DNA from 4 places in the Solibacillus sp. genome. Region 4 is predicted to be linked to each of the others. Evidence: riboswitches for the same ligand, from Rfam matches in the RefSeq annotation. Region 4 holds a riboswitch; each other region holds the start of a gene.

What was found. A riboswitch is a leader RNA that binds a small molecule or an ion and turns the genes downstream of it on or off. The one in region 4 is predicted to bind cobalamin.
Region 1: another riboswitch for cobalamin. It lies ahead of ABS917_RS07975 (ABC transporter substrate-binding protein); the one in region 4 lies ahead of ABS917_RS07020 (glutaredoxin family protein).
Region 2: another riboswitch for cobalamin. It lies ahead of metE (5-methyltetrahydropteroyltriglutamate--homocysteine S-methyltransferase); the one in region 4 lies ahead of ABS917_RS07020 (glutaredoxin family protein).
Region 3: another riboswitch for cobalamin. It lies ahead of ABS917_RS01810 (hypothetical protein); the one in region 4 lies ahead of ABS917_RS07020 (glutaredoxin family protein).

What each region holds. Positions count from the first base shown of each region.
Region 1 is NZ_JBELZM010000006.1:63,326-68,571, forward strand. It holds gene ABS917_RS07965 (adenosylcobinamide amidohydrolase) at 1-806, opposite strand, end outside; gene ABS917_RS07970 (FecCD family ABC transporter permease) at 806-1,804, opposite strand; gene ABS917_RS07975 (ABC transporter substrate-binding protein) at 1,797-2,744, opposite strand; cobalamin riboswitch at 2,885-3,075, opposite strand; gene ABS917_RS07980 (acyl-CoA dehydrogenase family protein) at 3,179-4,348, opposite strand; gene ABS917_RS07985 (hypothetical protein) at 4,489-4,662, shown strand; gene argS (arginine--tRNA ligase) at 4,682-5,246, opposite strand, start outside.
Region 2 is NZ_JBELZM010000011.1:78,998-84,243, forward strand. It holds gene ABS917_RS12045 (DUF2922 domain-containing protein) at 1-74, shown strand, start outside; gene ABS917_RS12050 (YvrJ family protein) at 133-273, shown strand; gene ABS917_RS12055 (SCO family protein) at 379-990, shown strand; cobalamin riboswitch at 1,222-1,401, shown strand; gene metE (5-methyltetrahydropteroyltriglutamate--homocysteine S-methyltransferase) at 1,564-3,834, shown strand; gene ABS917_RS12065 (hypothetical protein) at 3,846-4,025, shown strand; gene ABS917_RS12070 (transcription initiation factor TFIIIB) at 4,109-4,312, opposite strand; gene ABS917_RS12075 (VC0807 family protein) at 4,337-5,020, opposite strand.
Region 3 is NZ_JBELZM010000001.1:373,090-378,335, reverse strand. It holds gene ABS917_RS01830 (histidine phosphatase family protein) at 1-491, opposite strand, end outside; gene cobS (adenosylcobinamide-GDP ribazoletransferase) at 464-1,237, opposite strand; gene ABS917_RS01820 (bifunctional adenosylcobinamide kinase/adenosylcobinamide-phosphate guanylyltransferase) at 1,250-1,792, opposite strand; gene ABS917_RS01815 (ABC transporter substrate-binding protein) at 1,863-2,804, opposite strand; gene ABS917_RS01810 (hypothetical protein) at 2,791-3,351, opposite strand; cobalamin riboswitch at 3,512-3,693, opposite strand; gene ABS917_RS01805 (Fur family transcriptional regulator) at 3,759-4,169, opposite strand; gene ABS917_RS01800 (metal ABC transporter permease) at 4,166-5,032, opposite strand; gene ABS917_RS01795 (metal ABC transporter ATP-binding protein) at 5,048-5,246, opposite strand, start outside.
Region 4 is NZ_JBELZM010000005.1:68,869-74,114, reverse strand. It holds gene ABS917_RS07035 (alpha/beta hydrolase fold domain-containing protein) at 1-247, opposite strand, end outside; gene ABS917_RS07030 (hypothetical protein) at 490-675, shown strand; gene dut (dUTP diphosphatase) at 830-1,267, opposite strand; cobalamin riboswitch at 1,439-1,621, shown strand; gene ABS917_RS07020 (glutaredoxin family protein) at 1,777-2,001, shown strand; gene nrdI (class Ib ribonucleoside-diphosphate reductase assembly flavoprotein NrdI) at 1,998-2,366, shown strand; gene nrdE (class 1b ribonucleoside-diphosphate reductase subunit alpha) at 2,363-4,456, shown strand; gene nrdF (class 1b ribonucleoside-diphosphate reductase subunit beta) at 4,444-5,246, shown strand, end outside.

The DNA of each region.
Region 1 (5,246 bases), on a different contig from region 4:
TGGATTGTCGCAGCTTTTCTTTCCATTTCATTCGTTGGCAGCATCGTAATTTGCGGTTTTGGCAGCTCCGGGTGAGGATATGTCGCAATTCGGGCATGATACACATCGGCAATCTGCTCCTGCAGCACGACTTCATGCGGCTCCCCAAATGCCCGTATTTCACCATTTTCCAACAGAAGCAGTTCATCACAATAAAGCGATGCCAAGTTAATATCATGAAAAATCGAGACAACCGTCAGCCCCTGTACCTCAACTTGCATCCGAATCATATCCAGAATCTGCTTTTGGTGGGCGATATCCAAATGGTTTGTCGGTTCATCCAATAGAAGCAGTTCCGAATTTTGTGCAAGTGCCTGGGCGATAAATACCCGTTGCTGCTCGCCTCCCGATAAAAACTCCAAGTACTGATTTTTATATTGCGAAACACCTGTGCTTTCCATTGCCTGCTGAACTGTCTTTTCATCTTCTTCGGCCCAAGAAGAAAAGAATCCGCTTTGATGCGGGTAACGCCCTAGCGAAACCGCATCATATACACTGTTAGTAAATGCACTTGCATTTAATTGAGGCAAAACTGCCATCTTTTTCGCCAATTGCTTGTTGTCATAGCTTTTAAGCGGTTTCTCTTCGATAAAAATTTCACCTGTTTCAGGCTTCAGCACACCACTTATCATTTTCAGTAATGTCGATTTTCCGCTACCGTTCGGACCAAGAATCCCGAGAATTCTTCCTTTTTCCACGTGAAACGTCATATTTTTTATAATCTTTTTCCCGCCATAACCACCTGATAAGTTATTTACTCTTAACATTATGCAACAACCTTTCTACGTTGCTTGAAGAAAATATAGGCAAAGACAGGCGCGCCAATAAAGGAAGTAATAACACCAATCGGCAGTTCGATAGGGGCTATAATTGTACGCGATACTAAGTCACAAATGACGAGCAGGCTTGCACCATTCAAAAACGACAATGTCAATAAATGTCGATGGTCTGCTCCGATCAGCAGACGGATCATATGCGGTACTACTAATCCGACAAATCCAATTGTCCCTGATGCAGCAACAGCCGCTCCTGTTAAAATGGAACCGCCCGCCAAAATCATATACTTGCTGCGCTTAACATTTACACCTAAATACTGGGCACGCTCTTCCCCATAAACCATAGCATTCAGTTCACGGCGAGTTAGCCAAATAAGTGCTGTGCCGATCACCATAAACGGCAGCACCATCTGAACATACGGCCACCCTCTCATCGACACACTTCCTAAAAGCCATCCGATAATTTCTCTTAGCTGTTCACCCGTAAGTGCAACCATTAAGGAAATACAGGACCCTAAAAACGAGCTGAAAATTATACCCGTCAAAATCAGCGTTTCCATTTTCATCGAACGGTCAACAAGCCTTGCAAATGTCAGGACGATAATCATCGTACATGCGGCTCCAGCCATACTGAATACCGGCAATGTGAAGACACCGAGCACCGGTATTGAAATCCCTAAAAAGATGGTCATAACCGCACCTACCGAGGCTCCAGATGAAATTCCCAATGTATACGGATCCGCCAAAGGGTTTTTAAGTAACCCTTGGAACGCTGCTCCGGCTATCGCTAAAGATGCTCCGATTAATGCGGCTAAAATGACGCGGGGCATACGTATTTTCCACAAAATACTGTATGCAACCGGATCAGTTGTTTTATCCCATAATGTAGAAAACGGAAAATTAACAGACCCGAATGAAATGCCGATCCATATACTGCTTAAAAGTAATCCAATCGATAGTACATAGGCGATTGAATATTTTTTATTCATTAAATACCTCTGGATAAATTGCAGCACCTATTGATTCAATACCTTCAACAATTCGCGGACCTTGTCGACTTGTAGTATCGCCATCGACCAATTTCACATTGCCGTTTTTCACTGCATCCATTTCGGCATATGCATCATTTTCCTCAATTGCCGCCATATCGTTTTCATACGTTACTAAAATGACGTCCGGATTGCTTTTTACAAATTGCTCAGAGCTGTACATCGGCCACCCTAGTTCAGGAACAGCATTTTCTGCATTTAACACGTCCAGCATTTCACTGATGAATGTCTCTTCTCCTGCTGCATAAAGATCCGGATCTGTTCCCACAACGATGAACACGGACTTCTCTTCAAGGTCGGCTACTTTCACTTCAATTTCTTCTATCCCCTCTTTGATTGAGGCAACCATTTTTTCGGCTTCTTGTTCTTTATTTGTCAGCTGCCCGATTTGTTCAATCGTTTCATACGTTTCTTCAAATGTTTTGGCATCTTTTACAACAAATACGGGAATTCCTACTGTTTCAAGCTGCGCAATTGCCTGTTCATTGAAGCTGTACATTCCGGATTCATGTGCTAAGACTAAATCGGGTTGCAGGCTGATTATTTGTTCTAAATTGAACTCCATGCCGCCAACCGATTCTTTTGTTAATGCTTCTTCAGGGTATGTATCATTGTCGTTAACGGCGATAATTTCATCGTTCAATCCTAAGCCGAATAAAATTTCCGTATTCGATGGAGTTAATGTAATGATGCGTTGCGGCGCTTTTTCAAGTGTAATTTCTTTGTCCAAAGCATCTTTTAATGTAACCGGAAATTGTGCTGCTTCAGTTACTTCTGTGCTTCCCTTTGATGATTGTTCATCTGTTGCTTTTTCCGAATTACATGCAGTCAATGTTAATGTGAGTAATGCTGCGGAAGAAAGCAGTTGCCATTTTTTCAAAATAAAAACCTCCTGAGATTTTGTTGTATAATTTTCTACAAAAATAAAAAGCTCCCTACCATAAATGAAGGAAGCTTTACATATGCAAATAATATTCAATAAAAAGAATTTATCCGCCATATCCTATCCTCGTAGGTTTAATTTAGGGCATTATAAAGGCAGGTCTCCTGGCTTATGCATAAACGTTGAAGAGCGCCTTCCCGAAAGTTTTTCAGTGGCCTGTTGCTCCCAACTAGCAATTACAGTGGCGGGACCGCATCGGAATTGAACCGATTTCCCTTTTACTTCTTACTCAATCCAACGAGTAAGAACCTTTATCGTCCATATAAAGTTAATAGCTCTATTATAGCGGATATTCGGAAAAATGTATGCTCATTCGCTAAAATTTCAGATAATTTGTCTTATTTTGTTGAAATTACGAATAAAAGAACTACTTATTCTTTCTCTTTCAAGTTTTTTTCAATTGCCGTTTCAGCTAATCGTTTAATTGTAATGTCATCCATTGGCGGATTGTGCAGACCTGCACGTACATCACGGTAATAGCGTTGAAGCGGGTTTGATCTTTGCAGGCTTTTTGCCCCAACTAGACGCATCGCTTTATCAACAACTTCGATTGCTGTATTTGTCACTACATGTTTCGCAATATTAATTTCATTGACTAATGTCGCCTTTTTAATCGGGTCATTGTATAGCCCCGCAACACCGTAAATTGTAAAGCGTGCTTTCGTCAACGCCAAATCCATTTCTCCGATCAGTGTTTGCACGTTTGGCAACTGGGCAATTGTTCCTTGAATACTGTTCGGGGAATGGCTATTTGCAAAATCAACCGCATAATCGCGAGCAGCCTGGGCAATTCCTAAATAAGTTGCCGGAATGAGCAGCAGCCAGCCGTTCAGCTTAAATCCGGTTGAATAGTTCGGGATTTCCACTAAGTTTGTTTTATCAACACGTACATTATCGAGCACTAAATCATCGCTTCCCGTACCGCGCATTGACGCAACATCCCACGTATTTTCGACCGATACCCCTTCAGCTGTTTTCGGAACGAGGAAAAATCCTAACTGGCCCTCATCTTCAATCCATGCCGACACTAAAAAATAATCGAGGTCCGGTGCACCGCTCGTATAGTTTTTACGGCCATTAATTACATAGTAATCACCATCACGTTTTGCTGAAGTACCCGGACGTCCGCCACGCACCGGGCTTCCCATCGCAAACTCGCTTACCGCACGATTGACTGTCGCACCATTTGCAATTTCTCCGCCAAACCAGTCGAGCTTTTGTTCATCCCAATAGCGATTTTCAAAAATCTCGCCCACATTCTGAATTGTCCACGAAACAGCCAGACCCGTGCTTCCGCAAAAGCTCGCCAAAGTTTCCTGCAGTAGCAGCGCATCATATACTGTGAATCCATCTCCGCCATATTCCTTTGGCAATGTTATTTTTGTATAGCCGATTTCTCTCAGCTTCCGGAAATTTTCAAATGGAAATGTCGCTTGTTCATCTGTTTGCTGAGCATGTTCTTTCACGCTATCTGATATTGTTTCGAGCTTTTTCAGCCATTGTTGCTGCTCGTCGGTTTGAATAAATAATTCCTTGCTCATGAAAAGCACCACCTCATATTTATTGTCCTGTATATAGAAGTCAAATTTAATAGTACGTTTCGGAAAATTACAAGTCAATTGATATCCCCAGTTCCTTTATAGGGATTGGGAACGCTTTACTGTTTCATAAAGTGGCGTGTTTGCTAACGAAAGTGGAACGTTTGCGGGAGAAAGGAGAATATTCTCGCCTTAATGTGGAAAATTGTGATGCGAAAGAAGAACTTTTACCTTACGATGTAGAACGAATCGATCATAAAGGAGAAACACCGCTATACATAAAGAAAAAGCACTCTATTTTCTTCTACAGAAAATAGAGTGCTTTGAAATATTGAATTACATTTTTTCCGGTGCGCTTACGCCGATTAGTTTCAGTGCATTCGCTAATGTAGTTTTTACTGCTGTAATTAATGCTAAACGAGCTTCTGTCAGCTCTTTGTTATCTTGGTTCAATACTTTTTCTGCATTGTAGAAGCTATGGAATGCAGCAGCCAAGTCTTGAATGTAGTTTGCGATACGGTGTGGTGTGCGGTGTTTCGCTGCATCTGCCACGATCTGCGGGAATGCGCCGACTTTTTTAAGCACATCTTCTTCTTTTTCTGCTACTAGCAAGTTCAGGTTTTCCAATGATGCTTTAAAACCTTGCTCATTTGCTGCACGTAAAATTGATGAAATACGCGCATGTGCATACTGTGCATAATATACTGGGTTTTCGTTCGATTGTGATACCGCTAAGTCTAAATCGAAGTCCATATGTGAATCTCCCGCTGTTTTAACGAAGAAATAACGTACCGCATCCAAGCCTACTTCTTCCACTAATTCACGCATCGTTACAGCATTACCTGTACGTTTACTCATCTTGAATTTCTCGCCGTTTTTGTACAGCTGAACCATTTGGATA
Region 2 (5,246 bases), on a different contig from region 4:
GATTTTTGTTCAATGTGAAAAAATCAGCGCGCATCGTTGAACGTAATGTCACGGCGATCGAACTGAACAGTTAATAGTAAGGCCGGTGAAGTATGATGCTTTGCCGGCTTTCTCAAGTAAGGAGGAATTTTAATGGACCAGTGGATAGCGATTCTTCAGGAAGTAACATTTCCGATCTTTATATCTTTTTATTTACTGTATCGGATTGAAACAAAACTTGAAGCGATTCATACAGCACTTGTATCATTACATCATCCCGCAGATAGAGCATAAAAAACTCTTCACAATGTTGACACACATCCTTCTTCCAATAACTATTGAGAATATACTAAATATTGGGTAAGATGAGAGTAATGTTCAAAGAGTGGAGAGAGAGAAATGAAAACGAAAAAAATTGTATTCGCACTTATGCTCTTGGCAGCGACAGTTCTCACAGCATGCAGCAATTATCAGTTTAAACCGACGACCAACTTTGAGATTAGCGGGTTTACGATGACCGATCACCGTAACAATGAAGTGACACTGGAAAGCCTAAAAGGGGAACCATGGCTGGCAATGTTCATCTTCACAAGTTGTACAACCATTTGCTCGCCAATGACGATGAATATGACCCGGATACAGGACCACCTCGAAAAAAAGGGGCTGGAAGATTATAAAATTGTCGCGTTTTCAGTAGACCCGGACTACGATACACCAGAGCGTTTGACAGAATATTTATCGCGCCATACACCAGTTGATGAATCAAAATGGCATATGCTGACAGGGTACGATCAAAAATTTATTGAACAATTTGCTAGAAACTCATTTAAAACACCTGTCCAGTCAATTGAAGGGAATGACCAAGTTATCCACGCTGATACATTTTTCCTAGTGGATGAAAAAGGAATTGCCGTGAAAAACTATTCAGGTTATGGCACGGGAGAAGATGGTGTTCCATATGAAACGATTGCGAGTGATATGGAAGCACTCATTGAAGAACGTCTAAAATAATAGTGAAATGTTAGATTAACTTGCGAAAAAAGTGCAGCTGCTTTTTGAGCAAGTTTTTTTGTGGGGTTTACTGCGGACATTTCTAATAAAAGAGCGAAATATGCTAATATCATTCCATATTTCATTAAAAAGCACACTGCATTAGCTGAAATAATTCAATCCGCATATACAGGATGCAAGAAATAAAAAGAATTTTCAAAACTCATTTTCTATGATATAGTATACGAAATTACATACTGTGTAAGTTACGGTGCTTGTGAGAACAAGCTGAAAAGGGAAACCAGTGAAAGTCTGGTGCTGTCCCGCAACTGTAAATCGGAGTTCGTGATATTCAACCACTGTCTAATGATGGGAAGGATCACAAGAACGTTGATGATGAGCCAGGAGACCTGCCGGAAACTAGTACACGCCAATACCTACGTGGAAATAGGTGGTGATTTTGTGCGAAAGTGAGACAACTTCCTTTGATAATACAAAGGTTTCTTTTGTCAATCTCTTAAACATTCACACCCCTCTTTCATTTGGAAAGAGGGGTTTTGGTTTTTATGTAACAAATTTAAGGAGGAATTGTTTATGAAAACAGCAGTAATTGGCTATCCGTATATTGGACCGAATCGTGAGTGGAAGCGTGTAACAGAGGCGTTTTGGAAAGAACAACTATCTTTAGGAAGTTATGAACAGGAAATGAAAAACTTACGCATCGCTCAACTTCAGCAGCAACAGGATTTAGGGCTGGATATTTTAACAGTAGGAGATTTTACATATTATGACCGCATGCTTGACTTAGCCGTTATGTTTAATATGATTCCATCAAGATACGACCACCTTTCATTGCAGCATCATTTAACCGCGTATTTTGCAATGGCGCGCGGTGCTGAAAACGTGGTGGCAAGTGAAATGACGAAATGGTTCAACACGAATTATCACTATATTGTACCGGAATACGAAGGACAGAAACTGGCATTGCAACACAACTTTTACGCGCAATATATACAGGAGGCAATAGAAGCAGCCGGCACAATCCATCGTGTGACTATTATCGGTCCATTTACATTTTATAAACTGACGAAAGGTGTTGGCCCAGAACAAAAACAACACTATATTCAGCAGCTGGTAATGGTATATAAGGAGTTGCTTCAGTCGTTGGAAGCAAGTGGTGCAACGTCGATCCAGCTTGAAGAACCAAGCCTTACAAAAGACCTTACGTCCGAAGAAATAGCATTAGTTCAGCATTTCTATCATCAAGTATTAAACGGACTGACAGTCGAAACGATCTGCACAACTTATTTTGAAGCGTTATCCGATTATGAAACATTGATTGATTTGCCTGTTGATGGCTTTGGACTGGACTTTGTTCATGGGAAAAATGAAAATCTAGCAGCGTTAAAAAAGTTTGGTTTCCCAAAAGATAAAGTTCTATATGCAGGTATTATTAATGGTCGGGACATTTGGAGAGCCGAGTTGCAGAAGCAGTTGGCACTGATTGCGGAAATACGTTCCTATGTACCATTTTCACCAATCCATCTACAAACATCGTGCAGTCTACAGCATGTGCCAGTTACAACAGCAGGAGAGGATGGCATTTTGCCAGAGCTGCTAAATGCTCTAGCATTCGCCAATGAAAAAATTACGGAACTGCAAATGATTAAAGGGAAAATTCTTCAGCCCGAAGTCCTTCATATCCAGGCGTTTTTAGAAAGCGAAAAAGCAATCCGCACCTTGGCACTTCATGAATCGAGACAAAAGAAGGCTGTACATGCACATGTAAACGCATTAACACCGGAATCATTTAACCGAGCAGATAACTACAACAAACGCAGCAAACTGCAACGTGCCTTTTTACAGTTACCAGACTATCCGACAACAACAATCGGGAGTTTCCCGCAATCTGCAGAAGTTAAGAAAAACCGTAGTTTATGGCGAAAAGGGGAAATTACAACAACAGAGTATGAAGCATTCAATGCGAATGAAACGGCACGTTGGATTGCGATTCAGGAGCAACTTGGCCTTGATGTCCTTGTCCATGGAGAATTCGAGCGAACAGACATGGTGGAATTTTTTGGTGAAAAATTAAACGGATTTGCTTTTACGAAAAATGGATGGGTAGTTTCGTACGGATCGCGTTGTGTAAAACCGCCAATTATTTACGGAGATGTTGAATGGATAGAACCGATGACAGTTAAGGAAGTAAGTGCGGCACAATTACTTACGGAAAAACCGGTCAAAGGAATGCTGACAGGACCCGTTACAATTTTAAACTGGTCATTTGTAAGAAATGATTTACCGCGCTCAGAAGTTGCTTATCAAATCGGCCTGGCACTAAGAGAAGAAGTAAGGGCACTTGAAAATGCGGGAATCTATATTATTCAAGTAGATGAACCTGCTTTGAAAGAAGGCATGCCAATCCGTAAAAGTCTGCATAAGGCTTATATCGATGCGAGTGTAGCAGCATTTAAATTAGCGACAAGCGGTGTACGGGAAACGACCCAAATTCATACACATATGTGTTATTGCGAGTTTAACGATTTTATTGATGTAATAGAATCATTGGATGCGGATGTAATTTCAATTGAAACGTCACGAAGTCACGGGGAGCTGATAAAAGTACTGAAAGAAACACCATATGGACTTGGAATTGGCTTAGGTGTATATGATATTCATAGCCCGCGTATTCCAACTGTGGAAGAAATGGCGGCCATTATAGAAAATAGTAAAAGAGTAATCGCAAAAGAACAATTTTGGATCAATCCCGATTGTGGTCTGAAAACACGTACGGAACAAGAGACCATTGCATCATTGAAAAATATGGTGGCCGCAAAAAAGCGTCTAAAACAGTTGAATTAGGGGCGGTCACTATGAGTCGAATGAAAAGAAATTACACCCCTGTTTTTTTGACAGCTATAATGAATGGCTTTACAGGAAGTTATACAAAAAGCCTTAAAGAGTTACGAGATGAATTGATGGCGACATACCCAACGGATGCAAAGGAAATTCAAAAAGCCTACTATTCTGTAAAAGCTGTGTTAGTAGGCTAAATAAATTTTTTACAAACAGATAGAAATTACAATGCCCGTTGCAATGCAATATGCAACGGGCTATTTGTAATACTCATAACGAATTAAAAAGTCCCTTTAAATTTCTCGGGTTTTACTACATAGCCTTCAATAATAAACCCGCACTCGGTACAAATAATGTATTCGATATTGCATCCTAAACTTAATTTATTAACAGGTGACATAACACTGTACCCGCTATGTTTGCCTTTTCCTAATTCCGTGCCGCCGCATTTTGGGCATTCTTGTACATTAGCAAAGTTTTTCATCTCCATCAACCTTTCAATAAAAAATTAATCCGCCACAATGTCTGTTTCCGGCAGCTTTTCATCACCTTTTTCCTGTAATCCCTTCGTATATTTTTGCACAATTACATTAATGTAAAAGAACATCCCCATTAAAATGCCGGAAAACACCCATCCTGCAACTCGTTTATAAACCAGCATGTCACCAAAGCTGTCAATTCCATATTTCCGTAAGAGAAAGACCGTAATTCCTGCCATTACAAATCCACGAATAATAAAGACAATCTGAATGAGCTGAAACCATTGAAACATCCCTTTTTGAAAGAACAATGTTTTACTGTCCTTTCGTGAATGACCTTGCAAATAAGCAAAATCAACTGCAATATAAAGAGAAAAAGGCTGCTTCACGATGAGCAAAATTACATAAAGAAATGTGTAAAAAAGTCCTAAATAAACATTATTCCATATCATCTGCTCGGCTGAGCCGGATAGTAAATCGACCGTAGTACCAATCAGCATAGAGCCTAAAATAAACAAGCCTGTCATATTGAATTGACGATCCTTAGCAAAGCGGTAAACAGTATAAATTATTCCGGGAACAGTGGACAGCAGCATCGCAGCATAGTCACCAAAAAGCTCTCGGCCAAACTTCCAGATCGCATAAGGTAAAACTGCATAAAAAAGTAATTCCAGGAAGATAACATATTTATTCGACTGTGAATTATTCGCCATAAAAGCCTCCATTACCATTATAAAAGTTGTTTATAATATTATATTACTTAAGATTATCCGACACTATATTTCATAAGATAATAACTTGAAATAAAGCATCCAAGCAAATGGATAAAACTTAAAATTACCTTACAAATAACTCGTTTCTTGTTATGTAATATTCTGTATATTCTTCTACGTATTACCTTAAGAGAAGTTTCAAAATTTTAATTTAACAGGGGGAGAG
Region 3 (5,246 bases), on a different contig from region 4:
TGATTGGCCACTGTTTGCTGAAAAGTCTGTTCCTTCATTCCGTATAAGGCAAGTAATAATCGAATTACTCCTCCATGTACGATGAATGTATATTCTTTCTTTTCATTTACAACCCCATGAAAGCCATTCAATACGCGCTGCTTGAACTGGAAAAATGTTTCTCCGTTCGGAATCGGATTTTCAAGCGGTTCATCAATCCAAGCTTGGTATGTTTCATTATGCTGTAATTGTTCATATGTACACATTTCAAAGTCCCCAAAATGCAGCTCACGCAAATTTTGAGAAGCAATAAATTCGGCATTCGGAAAATAACATTGTGCAGTCTCATGGCATCTCCGCAAATCGCTCCCATAAACAATGCCAGGCTGTAGTTCAATCTCAGCTTCCACTTTTTTCAAAATCGGCTCGTCTGTCCAGCCAATATATTTGCGTTCCACATTTGCTTTCGTTTTTTCGTGCCTGATTAAATGCACAGTAATATCGTTAGCCATAGTACAACCTCCAACCCTTCACCGAGTGCACCGAGTAAATCACCTGTTACACCGCCAAAATGTTTCTTAGACCAATTCCGGTAAATAGCAACGGTGAGCAGCATCACGACCACTAAGACAAACAAGCTGAAAACGCCAATGTAAAACCAGCATACAAATGCCAGGAGACTTTGTACGCCAATTAAAACAGCAAGCTTATTTTGAATGACGATCCCTTTAAAATAAGCAGCAAGTCCCTTTTCCTTTGCAGGCTGCATCGTCACAAAATAAAGCAGCATCCCCATTCTTGCAATAAATGGTATGAAAATTAAAAGCGGCACAATCGACAAATGACCATGCAACAGCATTTCATAAATAACACCGATTTTTAATACGAGTAAGCAAAAAACACTAATAACCCCAAAAGCGCCTGTACGCGGATCATCTAATATCTCCAGCCGTTTCTGCTTTTCTCCATAAGAAAAGAACGCATCGCTCATATCGATCCATCCGTCTAAATGCAGTCCCCCTGTAAGGGCGATCAACCCGATAACAATTAAAATCGCCAACAGCAAGTCCGAAATCTCACTATAACGAGATAGTATAAATACACCAATACTAATTATGGATCCGATCAGCAATCCGACAATCGGCAAAAATCCATACATCCATGTAACAGACTTGGCATTCATATCCAGCTGTTTTTTAATCGGCACCGCCGAAAAAAATTGCCACGCTAATAAAAAACCGCTCCAACTATTTTTCAACTTGTTTCCTCCTTACTTCCAACGCTGTACAAGCTGAAATTGTACTTCATATGCTTCATCACTGTTTTGTACAATCCATTGGTGAAGCTCTCCCAACAATTTACGATAAAGATTTACCTCATCATATTGTGAAGGCAATTCATCCAGCACTTCATTTGATACAACTATTATTGTAGCACCTTGCTTCCGCCAAGTTAGCAATTGCTTTTGCATCGATCCGATACAATTATCGATATATTCGCTACTTTCATTTTTTTGTTCGTATGTATACAGTACATTCGAAAGCCATGTTGTCACACATTCAAAAAGCACAACTGCATCGTTTGAAAGCTGCCGGATTGCTACAGGAACTTCAACTTGCATTTCCACTGTGGTCCAGTTGGCATTCTGATTTTCACGATCCTGCTGATGGCGGACAATCCTTTTTTTCATTTCCTCATCAAAGGATACGCCTGTCGCAACATAGTAGAGCGTATTGACTTCACCTAACCGCCTTGCATATTTCTCTGCAAAAGCACTTTTCCCGCTGCGTACGCCACCCGTTATAAAGATCAAGCGTCTCCCTCCTCATCCTTGTATGTAAAAAGAACATGCCTAAACTAAGGCATGTCCTTCTATTCTATACTTATTTAAACAATTCCGGGTATACTGATTGCGCCATAATTTCTACCGCTTCACCAATTCGTGGTCCAGGACGTGACATAATATCCCCATCCACTAAATAAACTGCCTTGTCTGTGACTGCCTGTATTTTATCCCAGCCTGTACGTCCTAAAATTTCCTCAACTGCATTTTCCATATACGTTGCAGGTGTAATAATAATTTCAGGATTACGAGTTATAACATCTTCTTCCGTCACACTGATCCAGCTCTTCTGATCAGCAAAAATATTTTCAACATTTGCGTGATCCATTATTTCCTGCTGGAACGTACTGCTGCCGGTAGTCCAAAGATCCGGAGCTGGCGATACTTCATAATAGGCTTTTTTCTTCGCATCGATATCCGCTGTTTTTTCCTGTACTGTTTCGATTTGCGCCTTAATGTCAGCTACAACTTCATCCCCTTTATCTTCGACACCCATTACTTCAGATAGCTGGATAATATCCGAATAAACATCATCAAATGTCGCCGCAGAGGCAATTACAAATACTTTTAAACCTGCATCTTCCAATTGGGTAATTTGTGTTTCATCTCCGATTGTGTAAGCAATCACGACATCCGGATCTAATTCAACAATTCGTTCTGCATTAATGACTGTAGAAGTGGACACACGTTCAATTTCTTGTGCGGCTTCCGGATATGTATCAAATTCTGTAGCACCGACAATTTGTTCTCCAACGCCCAGTTCAAACAAAATTTCTGTATTGCTTGGTTGCAGGGAAATAATCGTTTCCGGTACTTCTTCGAATGTCACTTCAACACCACGGTCATCTACAACTGTATAGGGAGCGCCATCATTTTTGGATGCATTATTAATGTCCTTTTCTGTTTTCCCCTCATCTGATCCACATGCTGCCAGTAATAATGTTGCCGCTAAAGCAACGACCCATTTGTTATTTGATTTCATTTGTTGTAACTCCTTTTTTCTTTTTCGTTGGATAGGATTTTGAGATAAATGAAATTTCATCTTGTTGATGCTGCTGATTCATAAAGACCGCCATGACAAAAAATACATTGGCCAGCAACCCGAGAAAATCAAACAGAATTTCATCCACTTCTCTTTCTTCACTTACTTTATGTAATGCTCTGTAAGACTTTTTCGCCTCACTCCGGCAAATGTGGAGTCTCGCGGCACTTTCAATACCTTGGGGCAGCACAAATTGCTGAATCGTTTCCCCGACTTCATCTACATAAAAGTCGTATCGATCGCTTAGCCATTGTATATCCTCTGATGTAATGGCCAATTTACCTCGGACCGAACCATTGGCATGATAAGCTAACGGTTGTATCTTCCTTAAGTCTTCCAGAACGACTTGACCGGATGCATCATCAGCTAACGTTGGAAAGACTGTCCCGATTCGCGTCGTCAAAGAATCGGTGCGGATTTCATAATCGACGCAGCAAGATTTTTCCCGCATAAACGGATAACAGGAAAAACGGATATCCTTTTTCATATAATTCTCCTCACTTCAAGTAGTGCCTCACCGAAATTACCGAGTGAACGAAAAAAAGCCACCCAAGAAAATGGATGGCTTCAAAAATCAAAAAAAGAGTGTAAAACGATGCTCATTCGATCAGTGACTGCCGTACATTCTCTTTAATTCCGAAGAGGGATGTTACGATAAGAAAAAGATCGGTCTCCTGGCTCCGCGCTTCACTCTACTCATAAGTACCTTCCCGCTATATTAGCAGTGGTTTCTCACTTATTTTCGTCAACGCTTACAGTTACGGATATAGCTTCGGATTTGCACCGAATTCCCATTTATGCATAATGCATCTTTTTCCTGCAAATTTATTCAATTTGTCTTAATCACTTTAGCATATAAAAAAAATTATGCAAATAAATATTTTTTATTGCTAACTATAAACATTCCGGACATTTTCCGTAAATTTCAAATTTATGGGCCTCAACGGCATAACCGGGCAGCTTTTCACCGAGCATTTCCATGGGGCAAACAGACAGTTCCTTTACATTCCCGCAATCACGGCATATAAAATGGTGGTGATGGTGATCCGACTCACAATGCATACGGAAATTACGCTCACCGTTTAATTCTGTTTCTTCTAAAATATCAAGCTCCACAAAAGTAGCCAAGTTACGGTAAATTGTATCGAAACTCATCCCGGGGAAATCTTTTTTCAATACTGATAACAAATCACGGGCAGTCAAATATTTGTCTGTAGCTGCAAACATCCCCAAAATCAACTCTCGTTTATCCGTCTTTTTATAGCCATTGTCCTTTAATATTTCCCACGCGCGCGATGCATTCACAGTACTTCTTCCCCTTCCGTTTTAATCGTGAATTTCAAAACAAGTTTTTTTATTAAAATTACTAACAGCAAAATCAGAATCGATGTGACAACAATTGTTCCGCCCGGTGCCAAGTTCAGGTAAAATGCAGAAACGAGTCCGATTACTACGGCCAGCTCTCCAAATACAATCGCTAAAATGATCGCTTCTTTAAAGCCGCGAGCTAATCGCATCGCTGCAGCCACCGGCAATGTCATTAGACTTGAAACAAGCAGAATGCCCACAATACGCATACTTGCTGCGATTACGAGTGCGACAACGATCATGAACAATAAATGAATCCATTTCGCAGGTAAACCGCTCGCTTTCGCATATTCCTCATCGAATGACAAAACGAAAAGTTCTTTAAAAAACAGAACTAAAAACAATACGACAACTACTGCAATTACAAGCACAACATATAAATCCTGGCGCGATACAGCAGATACGGAGCCGAATAAATAGCTCATTAAATCAGCATTAAATCCGCTTGCAAGTGAAATAAAAATGGCACTCACACCGATACCGCCGGACATAATAATCGGAATCGCAAGTTCTTCATAATGTTTATATAGTCTGCGTAATCGTTCAATTAAAATCGAACCACTTACAGATGAGAGAATCCCTAGATAAATCGGGTTCAGCAATGCCAGCGCTGCAAACGATTGGCTCAAATACAGGCTTCCTGCAATCCCTGCCAGTGTGACATGCGACAGTGCATCAGCTATTAGCGATAGACGTCTTACTACGATAAATACACCAAGCAATGGTGCAATTACTCCAATAACAAGCCCTGAGAAAAAGGCATTTTGTAAAAATTCATAGGTTAATATAGCTTCAATCATAACGACCTGCTCCTCTTAATGAATCTTTCGAACAGAGTGGCCGTTCCAGCTAGCAATCTGTTCTTCCGAAATCGTATCAAAATCATTTTTGTATCCGTGGAAATGGATCGACTGATTTAAGCATGCGACATGACTGACACGATCCGAAACCGTGTCCACATCGTGTGTAACTAAAATCATTGTCATATTGTGATGCTTATTCAAATGTGCGAGC
Region 4 (5,246 bases):
CCGGTGTTTGCTGTTCATTAATTGTGTAATAGTGAATGCTATTCAATTCGTCTTTCTGTATTTGATGCTGATCTCTGAATTTAGCATCCAGTTCATACGGTTTCTCGTTATGTTTCATTGCAATAAATTCATCGAGCAGTCGTAAATCCATAAATTTCTTCTTTGTTCCTCGCAGTATTAAAAACTTCTCAAACAACACACTTTGCACGCTACGCATACAATGCCTCCATCCTATTTTTTCTACTATGATTCTTATGCATTCGACTAAAATTGATTGATCACCTTCTAAACGGATAAACGTTTCTATATATCCTTATGCATACTTAGTACCTATTAGAAAATAAATTCTAAAGGAGGGAATGATGGTACTCATTGGATTTTAGAAAGATCTACCTGATGGGCGTTATAATTGTGAACTTTTGTATTTACCGATTTCAAAAATTGTGACACAGATCGATATTCAGTCAAAAGGAGAGGAAGGAAACTACTATGGTTGATTTAGATTTTTTAATTCAGTACGGATTCATATTATTAGTGATTTCAATTACGACATTTGTCTTGTCTATGTATTTCCGGAAAAAGCCGAAAGTGGATAAAGGATTTAAGTTTGCCTATCATATCGCCGTAAATTTTTACGCACGATTTATTCAATCCCGTTTTGTATTTTTCCGTTAGCAATCATTTATTATTTTGAAAGGTTTTCCGCTAACTTTATATTTGTTACGCTGTTGCTCGTGATCGTATTTGTTTTTCAAACGTCATACAATTACATAAAGTGGAAAAAAGAAGATTAAAAGCCTGTGTTCATCCGAAAGCAGGCTTTTTTTCATTATTTCACTCCGCTCGAACCAAAGCCCTTATCACCGCGCTCCGTATCCGACAGTTTGTCTGTTTCTTCAATGAAAACTTGCGGAACATATTGAATGACTAGCTGGGCGATGCGCATTCCTTTCTCAATCGTAAAAGGTTCTTTCCCGTGATTGATTAAAATCACGCCGATTTCACCGCGATAGCCAGCATCGATCGTACCTGGACTATTTAACACCGTAATCCCATGTTTGAGTGCCAATCCACTACGTGGGCGTACTTGCGCTTCTGTTCCCTCCGGCAGTTCGATTTGAAGACCGGTTTTAATTAATGCGTATTCACCAGGCAGTAAAACTTTCTCTTCAACCGCGCTTAAATCCATCCCTGCATCCCCTTCCCGTGCCTGTTTCGGTAATACAGCATCCGGGTGGGTTTTCTTAATTTTCAATTGAATCGACATATTCAACCAACTTTCTCATTAATAAAATCTATTTACATGCAGTTATAACAAAACCATATTTTTTCTTTATTTTCAATAGGGAGTTTTCTAGAAATCTTATTGGATTTATGTTATCTTTCTTTAGGCTCTTTACTTTTATGTTGTTAAAGCTTATACTCAATTCAACTATATATTGTGTTTTTTTATCACGGTACTACTAAATGTAGTTTAAAAGGGAAGTTTGGTGTGAATCCAACGCTGTCCCCGCAACTGTAAATGCTGACTGAAGACGAATAGACCACTGTGCAATGCATGGGAAGGTATGTCTGACGGATGAGGCAAAGCCAGGAGACCTGCCGCGTTAAAACTACGTACATTTCTTCGGGGAATAGGAAATGGAGGCGCTCTTTAACTCGTTTCCATTTCAAGCTATCCTGTTTTCCGGGATAGCTTTTTTATTTGTCACAAATCTCTCCCGCATACTGTACGACACGATAACTAGTAATATTTATATAGCGAGGGATTCTAATATGAAACTTTATACGAAAACAATTTGCCCGAAATGCCTATGGGTAAAATCAGAACTTGATGCAGCCAACTTGGAAGTAGAGGTCATCAATATCGACCAGGACGAAACAGCAAAACAACAAGTAATCGATGCAGGTTTTCTGTCTGTGCCGTTATTTGAAATAAACGGTGAGTTCATTTCAGAGCCGACTTCTATTATCGATCGCATTTCTGAAATGACTGCATGATTATTTATGCTTCACGAACTGGCAATGTACGATACATCGTGCAAAAACTCGGCTTACCCGCAAAGGATCTGGCCGAGATGGTGAAAATCGATGAACCGTATCTTTTATTTACATATACGGATGGATTAGGCTCTGTCCCCCCTATCGTCGACCAGTTCATGACTGCGAACTTTGAATTATGCAAAGGAATTATCGTAAGCGGAAACCGGAATTTCGGTCATGCTTTTTTCGGCCGTGCTGGTGACCTTTTAGCTGCACAATACGGAATTCCGTTAATTGAAAAAGTGGAAATGCGGGGAACTCCGGCTAATTACGAGTCGATTACAGATTACTACCACTCCATTTGGAAAGAGGCATCGATATGAAACAGTATTTAAAATTAAATAACGATATATTAAACCGTTACCGTGCAACCGGTGAACTTGATTTGGCGAAAGACAAAGAAGCAACACGCCGCTATTTTCTGGAAGACGTCAATGTCCGTTTACGCTACTTTATTGATATTGAGGAAAAAGTGCGCTATTTAGTTGATGAAGGCTATTACGAAAAAGAGTTTTTTGATTTCTACTCGATGGACTTTATTAAACGGATGTACAAAAAAGCCTATTCCTACAAGTTCCGGTTCCCTTCATTCATGAGTGCTTCAAAGTTTTACGAAAGCTATGCGATGAAAAGCCGTGACGGAAAAGAAATTCTGGAAAAGTACGAGGATCGAATTGTCATCATCGCCCTTTATTTAGCACAAGGTGATGAAATGTTGGCGGAAAAGGCCATCGAAGCGGTCATGACTGCCTACCAGCCAGCAACCCCAACTGCTTTAAACAGCGGGAAAAAGGCGCGTGGTGAGCTTGTCTCATGCTTTAAACTGACAATGGATGACACGATGAACTCGATTGCCGAGAACATCGGTTACTGTCTGGAGCTTTCCCGTTTAGGCGGCGGTGTCGGGGTAAACTTGACCGATCTTCGTCCTTTAGGTGATCCGATAAAAGGGATCTTAAACCGTGCGAGCGGGGTTATGCCCGTTGCGAAACTGCTGGAGAATTCATTCTCATATTCGAATCAGCTTGGTCAAAGAAATGGTTCAGGAGTCGTCTACCTGAATGTTTTCCACGGTGATATTGAAGCGTTCATCTCTTCCAAGAAACCAAATGCCGACGATAAAATCCGATTAGCTACACTATCTACAGGGATTATTCTACCCGATATTTTCTTTGAACTGATGCGCCGAGATAAAGATATCGTCTTGTTCAGTTCATATGATATTTATAAAGAATACGGGAAACGCATGTCGGAAATTTCGATTACAGAAATGTACTATGAGCTATTGGATAATCCGAACATCCGTAAACTGAAACGATTAAATGCCCGTAAACTATATACGGAAATTAAAAAAGCGCAGTTTGAATCGGGTTACCCTTTTGAAATATTCGATGATAATGTTAATAACGAGCATCCATTAAAAGAAATCGGACGTGTGAAGATGTCGAATCTGTGCACCGAAATTCTCCAATACCAGCAAACAAGTGTTGTTACCGATCAAAACGAGCCGAATGAATATGGCCTCGATGTTTCTTGCAATTTAGGATCGATCGACATTCACGAAGCAACGAAAGTTCAGGATTTCGGACAGCTTGTCGATACAGCAATGCGTCTTTTGACGAATGTCTCAACGATGACCGATATTGTAAACGTCCCTTCTGTGTCGAAAGCCAACAAAGTGATGCACTCTGTAGGATTGGGCGTTATGAACTTGCATGGACACCTCGTACAAAGCGGAATCCGTTATGGCTCCAAAGAGTCAATTGAATTTATCGATGCGTTTATGGAAGCACTGAATTATTACTCATTAAAAGCATCAATGGAAATCGCGAAGCAAAAGAACGAAACGTTTTATCGATTTGAGGAAAGTGATTATGCGAGCGGTGTTTACTTTGAAACTTATATATATAAAGAAGAAAAAGAACTTACACCTGAAGTGATTAAAGCACTTGGGGGTACACCGATCATTACTCAAAATATGTGGCAGCAGTTGAAGGCCGACGTTTTGGAGCATGGATTGTTCCACTCATATAGACTTGCAATTGCTCCAACTGGCTCCATTTCCTACATCCGCAGCTGTACCGCTTCCATTGCCCCTGTTACAGAACGCGTGGAGGTTCGCGATTATGCTGACAGCCGTACAATTTATCCGATGCCATTTTTAACGAATGAAAACCAGGAACTTTATACCGAAGCATATGAAGTAAACCCGTATGAACTGATCGACCTTTACGCAGCAGCGCAAAAGCATGTGGACCAGGGGATTTCCATGACACTATACGTAACAGATCAGTGGAACACAGAACAATTGGCAAAAGCTTATATATATGCGTGGACGAAAGGCATTAAAACTGTTTATTACGTACGCCAACGTTTACTTACAATTGAGGAGTGTGTCGCATGTCAAATTTAACGTATAAAGCAGTCAACTGGAATACCCCGACGAGTGAACTCGCTCGCATTTTTTGGGACCAGCAATGGAAACAAATCTGGTTCCCCGAAGAAATTGCAGTCAGTAAAGACGTCAAACAATGGAAGGAATTCGAGCATCAGGATACATACAAAAAAGTATTCGGCGGCCTGACATTGCTTGATACGGTACAAACGAACATCGGCATGAATGAAATTGCCAAGTACACACCTGATTTCCAGGAGAAAGCGGTGTTAACCGTATTCGGATCGTTTGAAGCAATCCATGCAAAGTCTTATTCATATATTTTTACAACACTATGTACAAACACTGAAATCGACGAAGTTTTCGAATGGGTGCAAAAAAATGAGTTTCTTCAATATAAAGCAAACCGCATCGGTGAAGTATACACTGCTATAAAAGAAGATGACCCGGAAAGCTTATGGAAGGCAATGTTCGCTTCAGTCATGCTGGAAAGCTTCTTATTCTATTCCGGCTTCTTCTATCCTCTTTATTTAGGAGGACAGGGCGTACTGCGAAACAGTGCAGAAGTGATTAGTTTAATCTTGCGCGACGAATCAATCCACGGAGTAGCAGTCGGCTTTTTCGCCCAGAACATTTTCAAAACGTTCTCTGCAGAAAAACAGCAGGAGCTTACTTTGTGGGGCTATGAATATTTACTCGATTTATATCAAAATGAAATGAAGTATACCGATGATTTATACGCAGAAACGGGACTTTCCCCTGAAGTGAAAAAATACGTGCGCTACAATGCGAATAAAGCGCTCATGAA